DNA from 2 places in the Streptomyces sp. NBC_00631 genome. Region 1 is predicted to be linked to the other one. Evidence: riboswitches for the same ligand, from Rfam matches in the RefSeq annotation. Region 1 holds a riboswitch; the other holds the start of a gene.
The links. Region 1 has a riboswitch for glycine ahead of gcvT (glycine cleavage system aminomethyltransferase GcvT). Riboswitches for the same ligand answer to the same signal wherever they lie in the genome.
Positions count from the first base shown of each region.

Region 1 (3,401 bases):
GATCCACAGGAAGCTCCGGCCCAGTACCTCGATGAGCCGGCCGGCCGCCGCGGGTACACCGAGGGAGGCCGACAGGACCTCCTCCAGTTCGTTGCCGGGCCACCCGCCGTGCGGGTGGGGGTGTGCCTGTGCCGGGAAGTCCGCGGGAATGTCCGCCGGGAAGTCCATCTGCCTACCGCCTGCTGGAAACCGCTGCTGAGGCTGGAAAGGCTAGCGGGTGACACCGACAAAGCCACCAGCCGCTCCGACCCGCACCCGCGGTCCCGCCGAGCGAAGCCAACCGGCCGGCGGACACCCGCGGTCCCGCCGAGCGAAGCGAACCGGCGGGCACCCGCGGTCTCAGCGTGCGAAGGCGATCCTGCGCAGGACGTCGGCCGCGTCCCGGTCCAGGAGGACCGCCGAGCCGACGCCCTCGGGCAGTTCTCCCTTCTCCACCGCGCGCAGCAGCCGGCCGGCCGCCCGGCGGTGGCGCAGGAAGGCGTACCGGGAGACGCCCCGGCCGCGCTCGCGCTGGCCGTCCAGTGCCGTGCCGGCGGTGACGTCGAGGAGGAGCAGGTGCAGGGTGCCGCCGCGGCGGCGGGCCTCGCGGGCCAGCCAGTCGCGGACCCAGGCCTGTGTCCCGCAGTCGTGCACGACCACGCCCTCGCCGGTGTCCAGGGCCCGGTGCAGCCCGGCGTAGTGGGCGAGCCGGACCAGGGGGCGGTAGACGGCGTACGGCAGGAGGCGGGCCAGGCGGGCGTCCCAGCGGTCGCGGGTGTCCTGGGAGTCGATCCGCAGGCCCTGGACGGTGCGGTGCATCAGGGTGGACTTGCCGCTGCCGGGCAGCCCGGTGACCACCACCAGGTCACGGGGGCCGAAGAGCAGGCCGAGCGGGCTGTGCCCCGCGCGGTCGCGCAGGTCGCGGACGACCGGTGCGGGGAGCTCGCCGCACCGCTCGTGGGCCGGGGCCGCCGGCTGCTGGGGCAGGGCGATGCCCGTCGTCGTCGCGTATGCCGTGGTCCTTGTCACCGTGACCGTCCTCCCTCGGGGTTCAGGAAAGGTTCTCCCCACTTAACGTAAAGAGAAGGTAATGCACGGTGTCTCGCGATTCCGTGCGCGTGGTGCCACAGCCGCGTCACAGAGGCAGCAGCCAAGTCCGGCCTGCCGTGCGGCCGGGCGGCGTGCAATGATGTCCGCGCCAACTGCATACCGGCCGTTTGAATCCGCGCGGGAGAGTCCCCAGCCGTCTTCGCTGGGGCGCCGAAGGAGCAAGTCCCTCCCTTGAATCTCTCAGGCCCCGTTACCGCGCGGGCGAGGCACATCTGAAAAGCGGGCCGCTGTGTCAGTGGCTCCACCCAAGGTGCAAGCCGTGATCACGTTCGTGGTCAGGGCGAACCTCTCAGGTTCCGATGACAGATGGGGAGGACAGACCTCGCCTGTCATGCCCTTGGGACCTCCGGGAGACGACCGACCGATGAGCAGTACCGATTCCGCCGCACTCCGCCACACCGCGCTCGATGCCCTGCACCGCTCGCTCGGCGCGACCATGACCGACTTCGCCGGCTGGGACATGCCCCTGCGCTACGGCTCCGAGCGCGACGAGCACGTCGCCGTACGGACCAGGGCCGGGCTCTTCGACCTCTCCCACATGGGTGAGATCACCGTGACCGGCCCGCAGGCCGCCGGGCTGCTGAACCACGCCCTGGTCGGCAACATCGCCTCCGTGGGCACCGGCCGTGCCCGCTACACCATGATCTGCCGCGAGGACGGCGGCATCCTGGACGACCTGATCGTCTACCGGCTCGCCGAGACCGAGTACCTGGTGGTCGCCAACGCCTCCAACGCCCAGGTCGTCCTCGACGCGCTCGTGGAGCGGTCCGCCGGGTTCGACGCCGAGGTGCGCGACGACCGGGACGCGTACGCCCTGATCGCCGTCCAGGGGCCCGAGTCGCCCGGGATCCTGAAGTCGCTCACCGACGCCGACCTGGACGGCCTGAAGTACTACGCCGGGCTGCCCGGCACCGTCGCCGGCGTCCCGGCCCTGATCGCGCGCACCGGATACACCGGCGAGGACGGCTTCGAGCTGTTCGTGAAGCCGGAGCACGCGGTGGAGCTGTGGCAGGCGCTGACCGAGGCGGGTTCCGCGGTGGGCCTGGTGCCGTGCGGGCTGTCCTGCCGGGACACCCTGCGCCTGGAGGCGGGCATGCCGCTGTACGGGCACGAGCTGACCACGGAGCTCACCCCCTTCGACGCCGGGCTCGGCCGGGTGGTGAAGTTCGAGAAGGAGGGCGACTTCGTGGGGCGCGCGGCGCTCGCCGAGGCCGCCGAGCGGGCGGGGCAGAACCCGCCGCGGGTGCTCGTCGGCCTGGTCGCCGAGGGCCGCCGGGTGCCGCGCGCCGGCTACCAGGTGGTCGCCGGCGGCGAGGTCGTCGGCGAGGTCACCTCCGGTGCGCCCTCCCCGACCCTGGGCAGGCCGATCGCCATGGCGTACGTCGACGCGGCGCACTCGGCGCCGGGCACGGCGGGCGTCGGCGTGGACATCCGGGGCAGTCACGAGCCGTACGAGGTCGTGTCGCTGCCGTTCTACAAGCGCCAGAAGTGATCGCCTCTACGAGCGTCGGCCACGGCCACCGAACGTGATCCGGCGCACATCGCCGCTGGTCACGCACGTTTCCAGCAGTCCCCCATTCACCAGCACTCCCCCGCGTACAGGAGAATTCAGGCCATGAGCAACCCCCAGCAGCTGCGTTACAGCAAGGAGCACGAGTGGCTGACGGCCGCCGAGGACGGCGTGGCGACGGTCGGCATCACGGAGCACGCGGCCAACGCGCTCGGTGACGTCGTCTTCGTCCAGCTCCCGGCGGTCGGCGACACGGTGACCGCGGGCGAGTCCTGCGGCGAGCTGGAGTCGACGAAGTCGGTGTCCGACCTGTACGCGCCGGTCACCGGTGAGATCACCGCGGTCAACGAGGACGTCGTCGAGGACCCCTCCCTGGTGAACTCGGCCCCCTTCGAGGGCGGCTGGCTGTTCAAGGTGCGCGTCGCGGACGAGCCGGGCGACCTGCTCTCCGCCGACGAGTACACCGCCTTCACCGCCGGCTGAGAGCCGCAGCAGACCCCGGCCTAGGAGTCGTAGAAACAGATGTCCGTTCTGAACACGCCCCTGCACGAGCTCGACCCGGAGGTAGCCGCCGCGGTCGACGCCGAGCTGGAGCGCCAGCAGTCCACCCTGGAGATGATCGCCTCGGAGAACTTCGCTCCGGCCGCGGTCATGGAGGCGCAGGGTTCGGTCCTCACCAACAAGTACGCCGAGGGCTACCCGGGCCGCCGCTACTACGGTGGCTGCGAGCACGTCGACGTCACCGAGCAGATCGCCATCGACCGGGTGAAGGAGCTGTTCGGCGCCGAGTACGCCAACGTGC
Region 1 covers NZ_CP107734.1:7,597,920-7,601,320, reverse strand. Annotated here, with positions in the region: gene OHB00_RS35060 (enhanced serine sensitivity protein SseB) at 1-168, opposite strand, end outside; gene OHB00_RS35055 (AAA family ATPase) at 340-1,008, opposite strand; glycine riboswitch at 1,198-1,295, shown strand; gene gcvT (glycine cleavage system aminomethyltransferase GcvT) at 1,454-2,581, shown strand; gene gcvH (glycine cleavage system protein GcvH) at 2,705-3,082, shown strand; gene glyA (serine hydroxymethyltransferase) at 3,122-3,401, shown strand, end outside.

Region 2 (3,401 bases), 5.4 Mb from region 1:
GAAGGCCGTCCAGACGGCGTCCAGCTGGACGCGGGTGGTGGTCTCGTCACAGGCCATGGAGACGTGGTCGGCGTCGACGAGCCGCAGGTTGACGCCGCTCTGGCGGGCGGCGGCGACGACCTCGGCGGCCTTGCCGGGCACGCGGGCGGTGAGGGTGTCGAAGTAGGCGCCGTGCACGATCTCGACACCGCCGGCCTTGAGCCCGGCGGCGAGGATCGTGGCGTACCGGTGGGTGCGCTGGGCGATCGCCCGCAGCCCCTCGGGGCCGTGGTAGACGGCGTACATGCCGGCCATCACGGCGAGCAGCACCTGCGCGGTGCAGATGTTGCTGGTGGCCTTCTCCCGCCGGATGTGCTGCTCGCGGGTCTGCAGCGCCAGCCGGTACGCCTTGTTCCCGTCGGCGTCCACGGAGACGCCCACGAGCCGCCCGGGCAGGCTGCGCGCGAACTTGTCACGGACCGCCATGTAACCGGCGTGCGGCCCGCCGAAGCCCATCGGCACACCGAACCGCTGGGTGGTGCCGACGGCGATGTCGGCCCCGAGCTCGCCCGGCGAGGTCAGCAGGGTCAGCGCCAGCAGATCGGCGGCGACGGTGACGAGCGCGCCGGCCTCGTGCGCCTGCTCGACGACGGCCTTGAGGTCGCGTACGGCACCGGAGGCGCCGGGGTACTGGACGAGCACCCCGTTGATCTCCCGCGCGGCGAGGTCCGCCGGGATGCCGTCGGTGAGGTCGGCGACCACGACCTCCACGCCCGTCGGCTCGGCCCGGGTCTGGATCACGGCGACGGTCTGCGGCAGCGCGTCCGCGTCGACGACGAAGACGCCCTTCTTGTTCTTGCCCATGCGCAGCGACAGGGCCATGGCCTCGGCGGCGGCCGTGCCCTCGTCGAGCAGCGAGGCACCGGAGGTGGGCAGCCCGGTGAGGTCGGCGACCACGGTCTGGAAGTTCAGCAGCGCTTCCAGCCGGCCCTGGGAGATCTCCGGCTGGTACGGCGTGTAGGCCGTGTACCAGGCCGGGTTCTCCATCACGTTGCGCAGGATGACGGGCGGCGTGAAGGTCCCGTAGTAGCCCAGCCCGATCATCGAGCCGAGCACCTGGTTCCGGTCGGCCAGCGACCGCAGCTCGGCCAGCACCTCGGCCTCGGTCCGGGCGCCTGGCAGGTCCAGCCGGTCGGCGTTCTTGATCACGTCCGGCACGGCGGCCGCGGTCAGGTCGTCGAGCGATCCGTACCCGACCTGGGCGAGCATCTTGGCCCGGGCCTCGTGGTCGGGGCCGATATGGCGCTGCTCGAAGGGAATACCCTGCTCAAGCTCGGAGAGCGGAACACGCTGGGCGGTCATTTTGCGGAGGCCTCCTGGTCTGACGCGACCTTCGAGGGGTACCCCGGCACGGGTACCCCGACGGCCTCCCCCTCTGTCATCTCAACCTGAGAGCTTCGCCGGTGCGCCCTTGCGGACTACCGGCTTTCACCGTCGGTGAGAGCGGACACCGTCGACATCCGCCCTGCTTTCCAGAGTGACCTCGTCCGTGCGGTACGTGAGCCTGAGAGATTCCGGGGAGGAGTTGCTCCTTCGGCGCCTCCGGTTGCCCGGAGGACTCTCCCGCACGGGGTCAGCAGCCGCTTGCCAGCCTACCAGCGGGGGCAACGCCGCAGCCTTCGAGTGGCCGCCTCGTTCAATGTGCTCTTTTGTAGTGCTTACGGATGAGTTGCGACCAAGTGGAGGGCCCGTGCAGACCGACATCGATCCGCGCAACCTGATCGGCCGCAAGGCGTTCGACCGCAACGGCACGAAGATCGGCACGATCGACGAGGTGTACCTCGACGACGCGACGGGCGTGCCGGAGTGGGCGGCCATACGCACCGGCCTGTTCTCCCGGGACGCCTTCGTGCCCCTGGAGCCCAGCGAACTGGTCGAGGGCACCCTCCACGTCCCCTTCGACCGCGCCCTGATCAAAGACGCCCCCGACTTCGGCGTGGGCCGCCACCTCTCCCCAGAACAGGAACTCCAGCTCTACCACCACTACGGCCTCGACACAGCTCCCCCACCCCGCGACCACCCGGACCACGACTTCGGAAAACTGGCGGGAACGGAGGACGCGGGGGCGTGAGACCGACGCCGGGTCCGGTCGCTACGAGGAACGCCTCAGCCGCGGGCAGTCGTGCCGCCGGGGCGGCGCAGGTGGGCGCGGCGGCACCCTGACAGCGCCGGTAAGCGTCCTCACCCCAGCCCCGACACGCGTTCACGTACGCACCCCGGCCGCCGAAACCCCCGGCACCAACGGCAACGGCTCCGCAAGCTCCAGCTCAGGATCCCCGACCCGGAACGTCCGCACTCTTCCCGGCTCCAAAGACCCCGGCGTCTCGAACCGCACCGTCACCCGCCCCAGCCCGCTCCCCTGCACCCATCCGTGCCCGTACTCGGCGTGCCGCACATCGTGCCCCGCGGGCCACCGCCGCTCGGCGACCGCCTCCTGCTCCGCGACCGGCTCCGCCACGTCCTCCTCCGCCGCGAACTCCGCCGCCCCCTCCCCGGCCGCCGCCTGCGCGAACAGGTCCTCCTGCGTGTAGTCGGCCAGCCCTGACACCCCCACCCCCAGCAACCGCACACCCCCTGTCGTGTCCACCGAGTCCAGCAGCCGCGTGGCCGCCTCCCGCACCACCGCCGGGTCGTCGGTCGGCCCCCTGAGCGTCTCCGACCGGGTCAGCGTGGAGAAGTCGTACCGGCGTACCTTCAGCACGATGGTCCGCCCCGACAGCCCCGCCTCCCGCAGCCGCCGCACACAACGGCCGGCCAGCCGCTGCACCTCAAGACCCACCCGCATCCGGTCGTGGATGTCCACGTCGTAGGTGTCCTCGACCGACACCGACTTGGTCTCCCGCTCGGCCACCACGGGCCGCTCGTCGTGCGCGAGCGCCATCGCGTACAGGGCGTGCCCGTGAGCCTTGCCGAGCAGCCGGACCAGCTCGTCCTCTCCCGCCTCGGCGATCTCGTCGACCGTGGTGATCCCGGCCCGCCGCAGATGGTCCCCCGTCGCGGGCCCCACGCCCGGCAGGATCCGCACCGGCATCGGTCCCAGCATCGCCCGCTCCGTGCCGGGCTCGATCAGCACCAGCCCGTCCGGCTTGGCCTGCTCGGAGGCGATCTTCGCGAGCATCTTGGAGGCGGCGAGCCCGACGGACCCGGAGAGCCCCGTGACGACCCGTATGTCAGCGCGCAGCCTCTCTCCCACCAGTCGCGCCGACGCCGCGTCCCAGGCGGCCTCAGCGGCCTCCAGGTCCACGAACGCCTCGTCGAGGCTGAGCGGCTCCACCAGCGGCGAGAGTCCGCGCAGCAGCGCCATCACCTGTTCGCTGATCGACCGGTACAGCCCGAAGCGCGGCACCAGATACGCGGCGTTC
Region 2 covers NZ_CP107734.1:2,184,555-2,187,955, forward strand. Annotated here, with positions in the region: gene gcvP (aminomethyl-transferring glycine dehydrogenase) at 1-1,341, opposite strand, end outside; glycine riboswitch at 1,522-1,615, opposite strand; gene OHB00_RS10035 (PRC-barrel domain-containing protein) at 1,730-2,110, shown strand; gene OHB00_RS10040 (DNA polymerase IV) at 2,243-3,401, opposite strand, start outside.
Region 2: linked by a shared signal. The riboswitch ahead of gcvP (aminomethyl-transferring glycine dehydrogenase) and the one ahead of gcvT (glycine cleavage system aminomethyltransferase GcvT) in region 1 are both predicted to bind glycine.